Regions from separate parts of the Halomonas pelophila genome, predicted to be linked through region 1. Evidence: predicted binding sites of a transcription regulator. Region 1 holds the regulator's gene; each other region holds the start of a gene.
The links. Region 1 encodes sigma-54, which starts transcription at its own class of promoters, with help from an activator protein. Its sites were predicted from a motif close to TGGCACNNNNNTTGCTNT; they were not measured.
Positions count from the first base shown of each region.

Region 2: the regulator sigma-54 is predicted to act here: its motif matches at 1,264-1,281, upstream of ABE957_RS16880 (sugar phosphorylase).
Region 3: the regulator sigma-54 is predicted to act here: its motif matches at 1,174-1,191, upstream of speB (agmatinase).

Region 1 is NZ_JBEGCI010000002.1:181,270-183,493, reverse strand. It holds gene lptB (LPS export ABC transporter ATP-binding protein) at 1-44, shown strand, start outside; gene ABE957_RS02620 (RNA polymerase factor sigma-54) at 199-1,617, shown strand; gene hpf (ribosome hibernation-promoting factor, HPF/YfiA family) at 1,788-2,096, shown strand; gene ABE957_RS02610 (PTS sugar transporter subunit IIA) at 2,104-2,224, shown strand, end outside.
Region 2 is NZ_JBEGCI010000020.1:10,766-12,989, forward strand. It holds gene ABE957_RS16880 (sugar phosphorylase) at 1-1,231, opposite strand, end outside; gene nrdR (transcriptional regulator NrdR) at 1,358-1,846, shown strand; gene ribD (bifunctional diaminohydroxyphosphoribosylaminopyrimidine deaminase/5-amino-6-(5-phosphoribosylamino)uracil reductase RibD) at 1,843-2,224, shown strand, end outside.
Region 3 is NZ_JBEGCI010000012.1:31,959-34,182, forward strand. It holds gene ABE957_RS13575 (sigma-54 interaction domain-containing protein) at 1-1,054, opposite strand, end outside; gene speB (agmatinase) at 1,228-2,178, shown strand.

The sequences.
Region 1 (2,224 bases):
AGCGCGTCCGTGACGTCTACCTGGGCCAGGACTTCCGCCTCTGACCGCCGCCTCGATCGCAATCGACTGATATAAATGTCGTTATTCGCCGACGGCATGCCGCTTGCGCATGGCACGATTGTTGCAATTTCTTCGGTTGCACCCCCCGCGCCCAGCGGCTAGGGTGGGATTTTTCGGCACGTCGAGGGAACTCCTCTCATGGCCATGAAGGCTTCCCTGCAGCTTCGCGTCGGCACCCAGCTGACCATGACCCCCCAGCTGCAGCAGGCCATCGCCCTGCTGCAGCTCTCGACCCTGGACCTGCGCCAGGAGATCCAGCAGGCGCTGGAATCCAACCCCCTGCTGGACGTCGAGGAGGAGTTCGGCGAACAGGCGGTGAGCGAGACGCCCGACGACGACTGGGCCAGCGAGATCCCCGCCGAACTCACCACCGACAGCGACTGGTCCGACACCTACCAGGATCTGGGCGGCGCGCCCGCCGGCGGCGAGGCGCCCGACTTCGAACGCCAGGCCGCGGGCCAGAGCCTTCAGGGCCACCTGGCCTGGCAACTGGCGATGACCGACCTGGACGAGCGCCAGCTGCGCATCGCCGAGAGCCTGATCGACGCCGTCAACGGCGACGGCTACCTCACCCAGCCCCTGGAGGAGATCCGTGACGGCCTCAAGGCCCAGGGCCTCGCCGGGCTCAGGAGCCGGGAGGTCGAGCAGGTACTGCTGCGCCTCCAGCAGTTCGAGCCCACCGGGGTCTTCGCCCGGGACCTGCGCGAATGCCTGCTGCTGCAGCTCGCCACGCTGCCCGACGACACCCCGCTGCTGCCACAGGCTCGCCGCCTGGTGCGCCAGTTCCTCGAGGCGCTGGCCGGCGATGACCGCCGACTGCTCAAGCGCCGCCTCGGCCTCGATGACGACACCCTCGACACGGCCATCGGCCTGGTGCGCTCGCTGGACCCACGCCCCGGCAGCGCCTTCGGCGAGGGCGACAGCGACTACGTGATTCCCGACCTCGTCGCCCGCCACACCCGCGAGGGCTGGCAGGTGGAGCTCAATCCCGAGGCCATGCCACGCCTGCGCATCCAGCCGGACTACGCCGCGCTGATTCGTCGCGCTGACAAGAGCGCGGACAACCAGTTCCTCAAGGATCACCTGCAGGAGGCGCGCTGGCTGATGAAGAGCCTCTCCAGCCGCAACGACACCCTGCTGCGGGTGGGTCGCGAGATCATGGTGCGCCAGCTCGACTTCCTGGAGCGCGGAGAGGAGGCCATGAAGCCGCTGATCCTGGCCGATATCGCCCAGGTCGTGGAGATGCACGAATCGACCATCTCGCGGGTGACCACCCAGAAGTTCATCCACACCCCGCGCGGCATGTTCGAGCTCAAGTACTTCTTCTCCAGCCAGGTGGGTGGCGGCAGCGGCGAGGGCGACGCCCACTCCAGCACCGCCATTCGCGCGCGGATCCGCAAGCTGATCCAGGACGAACCCCCGCGCAAGCCGCTCTCGGACAGCCGGCTGGTCGCCCTGCTCGACGAGGCCGGCATCGGTGTGGCGCGGCGCACGGTCGCGAAATATCGCGAGGGGATGGGCATCCCCTCCTCCAGCGAGCGCAAGCGCCTGCGTTGAACGCCGCGAATGGCCGTCTCGACACTCCCCAATGCCGGCGTCCGATGCGGGCGCAAGCACTTGAATTGACGCCGTTCGACGAGCGTCCTGCTGCCCCCGACCGAGGGGGTATGCAGGACGGCAAAAAGGGTTACAATCGACTCACACCCCGTAAGAGCAAGGAGCGTGTCATGCAAGTCAACATCACCGGCCATCATGTGGAACTGACCGACGCACTGCGTGACTATGTGCAGGAAAAACTGACCCGCGTCGAGCGTCATTACGACAACATCACCAACGTGCAGGTCACCCTCTCCGTGGAGAAGGAACGCCAGCAGGCCGCCTGCACCCTGCATGCCGCCGGTGCCGACCTCCATGCCGAGGCCATGGAGAATGACATGTACGCCGCCATCGATGCGCTGGCCGACAAGCTCGACCGTCAGCTGGTCAAGCACAAGGAAAAGGCCCAGGCCCGCGCCCAGGGCGCCGGCGCGCGCTGACTCCATCATGACACTGGACGCCATCCTGCCCCCCGAGCGCGCGCTCTTCGACGTGCCCGGGGGAAGCAAGAAGCGGGTGCTGGAGTTCTTCAGCACCTTCATCGCCCAGAACACACCCAGCCTCGACA
Region 2 (2,224 bases), on a different contig from region 1:
CATCGGTACGCATGCTGACGAAGCCGCCGAAGCGGTGCATCAGCTCCAGCAGGGCCTCGACCTCGTGGTGCGGCAACCAGCCCTCCAGCGGCCGCACCCCGATGCCGTCGTGGCTGGCGGTGAAGTTGACGTAGCTGCAGCCCGGCGGCAGGTCGGGCAGGCTCCCGAGCCAGTCGGCCAGGGTCGCCGCCTCGCCGCTGGTCAGGGTATGCAGCAGCAGCGGCGGCAGCGGGAACTGGTAGACCAGGTGGGCCTCGTCCGGCGTCGCCGGCGCCTCGTTCTCCCCGTCCGAGAGACGATCCAGACCTCCGCCTGAAAGGCGTTGCAGACCAAAGTAGCTGAGGTTCTCCCGGTGGGGCACGTTGGTCTCGGTGAGCAGCAGCGTGCCCGGCGCCAGGTGGTCGACCACGGCGCGCAGCAGCCGCACTACCTCGTGGGTCTCGGGCAGGTGGAGGCAGGAGGTACCGGGGATCTTCCACAGGAAGGCGATGGCGTCCAGGCGGATGACCCGCGCGCCCTGCTCCAGGTAGAAGAGCAGGATGCCGATGAACTCCAGCAACACGTCGGGGTTGGCGAAGTTCAGATCGATCTGGTCCTCGGAGAAGGTCGCCCACAGGTGGCGGGTGCCGCGACGAGTGGGCACCGGCACCAGCAGCGGGCTGCTGCGCGGCCGGACGACGGCGGAGAGGTCGGTGTCCGGGGCCATCTCGATGAAGTAGTCGCGCCCCGGCAGGCTGCCGCTCAGGTAGTCGACGAACCACAGCGACTCCCGGGAGACGTGGTTGAGCACCAGGTCGACGATCAGGTCGCCCCGCTCGGCCAGCCGGCGGATGTCGGCCCAGTCGCCCAGCGCCGGGTCGACTTCCCGGTAGTGGATCACCGAGAAGCCGTCGTCGCTGCTCCAGGGGAAGAAGGGCAGCACGTGCACGCCGCTGAAGGTCTCGGGCAGGCGCGCCTCGAGAAAGGCCAGCAGCACCGCCAGGGGCGGGGCGTCGCCGTCGACCAGGCTGTCGCCGTAGCCGATCAGCCACTGGTCGCGCTCGCTCCATAAGGGCGCGGCGGCCTCGAACCGCCGAGGGGGCAGGGCACCGCGATGGTGCGAGAGCAGCGTCAGCAGGCGGCGCAGTACCTCCTCGCGGCGCGGCCCGTAGAGGACGCCGAGATGGTCGCGGGCGCGGGCCATGAAGCCCGCCTCGTCCAGGGGGCGGGCGAGCGAGCGGGGCTGGGACATGGTGGCCTCCGTTGGCCTGGGGATACCAGTGCCTTGCAGCAGCCGTGCCAGCCACGCCGCTGGGCGCTCTGCCCGTGAACCGTTACAATGCCGCGACAGCCTCTTTTCGACGTCGGGTTACCCCCTATGCATTGCCCCTTCTGTGGCGCCAACGATACGCGCGTGACCGATTCCCGCCTGGTGGCCGAGGGTGATCAGGTTCGGCGGCGTCGGCAGTGCGCGGCCTGCGGCGAGCGCTTCACCACCTACGAGACCGCCGAGCTGGTGATGCCGCGGGTGATCAAGTCCGACGGCATCCGCGAGGTGTTCGACGAGGCCAAGCTGCGCGCCGGCATGCTGCGCGCCCTGGAGAAGCGCCCGGTGAGCGCCGAGTCGATCGAGGCGGCGGTGGAGCGCATCCGCCAGCACCTGCGGGCCCGCGGCGAGCGCGAGATCCACGCCCGGGACATCGGCGAGGAGGTCATGCAGGCTCTCAAGCGCCTCGACCAGGTCGCCTACATCCGCTTCGCCTCGGTCTACCGCCGCTTCCAGGACATCGACGAGTTCCGCGCCGAGATCGACCGCCTCGCCCAGGAGCCCGGCTTCCCCGACGACCCCGCCGGAGGACGCGGATGAGCGCCGCGACCCTGCCCGAGACCTGGATGGCCCGCGCCCTGAAGCTCGCCGAGCGCGGCCGCTACACCACCGACCCTAACCCCCGGGTGGGCTGCGTGCTGGTCAAGGAGGAGCGGGTGGTCGGCGAGGGCTGGCACGAGCGGGCCGGCGAGCCCCACGCCGAGGTCCACGCCCTGCGCGCGGCGGGGGAGGCCGCCCGCGGCGCCACCGCCTACGTGACCCTGGAGCCTTGCTCCCATCAGGGCCGCACCGGCCCCTGCGCCCGGGCGCTGGTCGAGGCCGGAGTGGCCCAGGTCGTCGTCGCCATGCAGGACCCCAATCCCCAGGTCGCCGGCCGGGGCATCGCCCTGCTGCGCGAGGCCGCTATCGAGGTGACGG
Region 3 (2,224 bases), on a different contig from region 1:
GCGCCATGATCTTGTCGCGGCCATAGCGGCCATTGAGGCGCTTGAGCTGACGCTCGACCAGCCCCGGGATATCCTCGCGGCGTTCGCGCAGCGGCGGCAGCGTCACCGGGATGACATTGACGCGATAGTAGAGGTCCAGGCGGAACTCCCCGGCCTCCACGCGACGCGCCAGGTCCTGGTTGGTCGCCACCACCAGGCGGAAGTCGACGCGCCGCTGGCGCGTATCGCCGAGCCGCGTGACGCTGCTGTCCTGGATGACCTTGAGCAGTTTGGCCTGCACCGCCAGGGGCAGCTCGCCGATCTCGTCGAGAAACAGCGTGCCGCCCTCGGCCTGCTCGATCAGCCCCGCCTTGCCGCCCGGCGCGGCACCGCTGAAGGCGCCGTGCCGATAGCCGAACATTTCGGACTCGAACAGGCTCTCCGGGATCGCCCCACAATTGACCTCGATGAAGGGCCCCTTCTGGCGAGGTCCCCAGCGATGCAGCTGGCGGGCGAAGGCGGTCTTGCCGACGCCGGACTCGCCGAGCATCAGCACGGCGGCATCGGTCGGCGCCACCCGCTTGAGCAGCAGCGCCACCTCGCGCATCACCTCGCTGCGCACCTCCAGGTCGTCCAGCTCGGCCTCGAAGCCGGGCTCGTCGGCGATGCCACTGCGCCGGAGATGATCGCTGAAGCGCCGCTGCAGCAGGGCATACTCCTCCTGGAGCAGCTGCAGGTCGGTCAGGTCCATGGAGCGGCTGACCACGGCGGCCAGCCGGCCATCCCGAAACACCGGATGGGCCTGGGCGATGACCCGCCGTCCGGTGCCCGTCACCTGCATCAGCTGCGCCGGCTTGCCGGTGCGGATGACCTCCAGGCTCACCGAGGGCCTGAGCACGCCCTGGGCCTCGAGGGCCTGGACGGTGGTTCGACACAAGTCCTCCCGGGACATGCCGTAGACCGCCGCCGCCGCCGGACTGACATCCCGCACGCGCCCGTCGGCGTCGACCACGAAGAAGTGATCGTGGGCGGTGTCGATGATGGTGCGCAGGATATCGCTGTCGATCTCGCCCATGCGACTCTCTCGATACAGAAATGGATCATTGATGCAGGAGTGTATCATCGCGACCGCACCGGCGATCCACTTCTGCATCAACGGCTCGGCAACGCACACAATATCAACGCGTTAGAAATTGGCACGTTTCCTGCTTAGAAATACCGGACACCCCATGCGAGACGGAGCCTTTCGTGAGCGACTTCAACCAACCCCTGGGCGGCAACGAGATGCCGCGTTTCGGCGGCCCCGCCACCATGATGCGCCTGCCCACCCAGGCGAGTGCCGCCGGCCTGGATGCCGCCTTCATCGGCGTGCCCATGGACATCGGCACCTCGAATCGCCCCGGCACCCGCCTCGGGCCGCGCCAGATCCGCGATGAGTCGCGCATGCTGCGCCCCTACAACATGGCGACCCGCGCCGCGCCCTTCGACAGCCTGCAGGTCGCCGATATCGGCGACGTGCCGATCAACACCTTCAACCTGCCCAAGAACCTCGACATCATCAGCGAGTTCTACGACAGGGTGCTCGCCGAGGACTGCGTGCCGCTGACGCTCGGCGGCGATCACACCCTGACCTGGCCGATCCTGCGCGCCATCGCCAAGAAGCACGGCCCGGTCGGGCTGATCCATATCGATGCCCACGCCGACGTCAACGAGCAGATGTTCGGCGAGGAGGTCGCCCACGGCTGTCCCTTCCGCCGCGCCCAGGAAGAGGGACTGCTCGACGCCAACCGCGTGGTGCAGATTGGCCTGCGCGGCACCGGCTACGCCGCCGACGACTTCGACTGGTGCCGCGACCAGGGCTTCCGGGTGGTCACCGCCGAGCAGTGCTGGTACACCTCGCTGGCCCCGCTGATGGCCGAGGTGCGCGAGCAGATGGGCGACGCCCCGGTCTACATCTCCTTCGACATCGATGGCCTCGATCCGTCCGTGGCGCCCGGCACCGGCACCGTCGAGATGGGTGGACTCACCGGCCAGCAGGGCCTGGAGATCGTCCGCGGCGCCTGGGGGCTCAACGTGGTCGGCGGCGACCTGGTGGAGGTCGCGCCGCCCTACGACCCCAGCGGCAACACCGCGCTGATGGGCGCCACCCTGCTCTACGAGATGCTCTGCGTGCTGCCCGGCGTGCGGCGCCGCGACTGACAGACCCGCGCCGCGGGCAGCGTCGCCAGCGCCAGCGCCCGGTCAC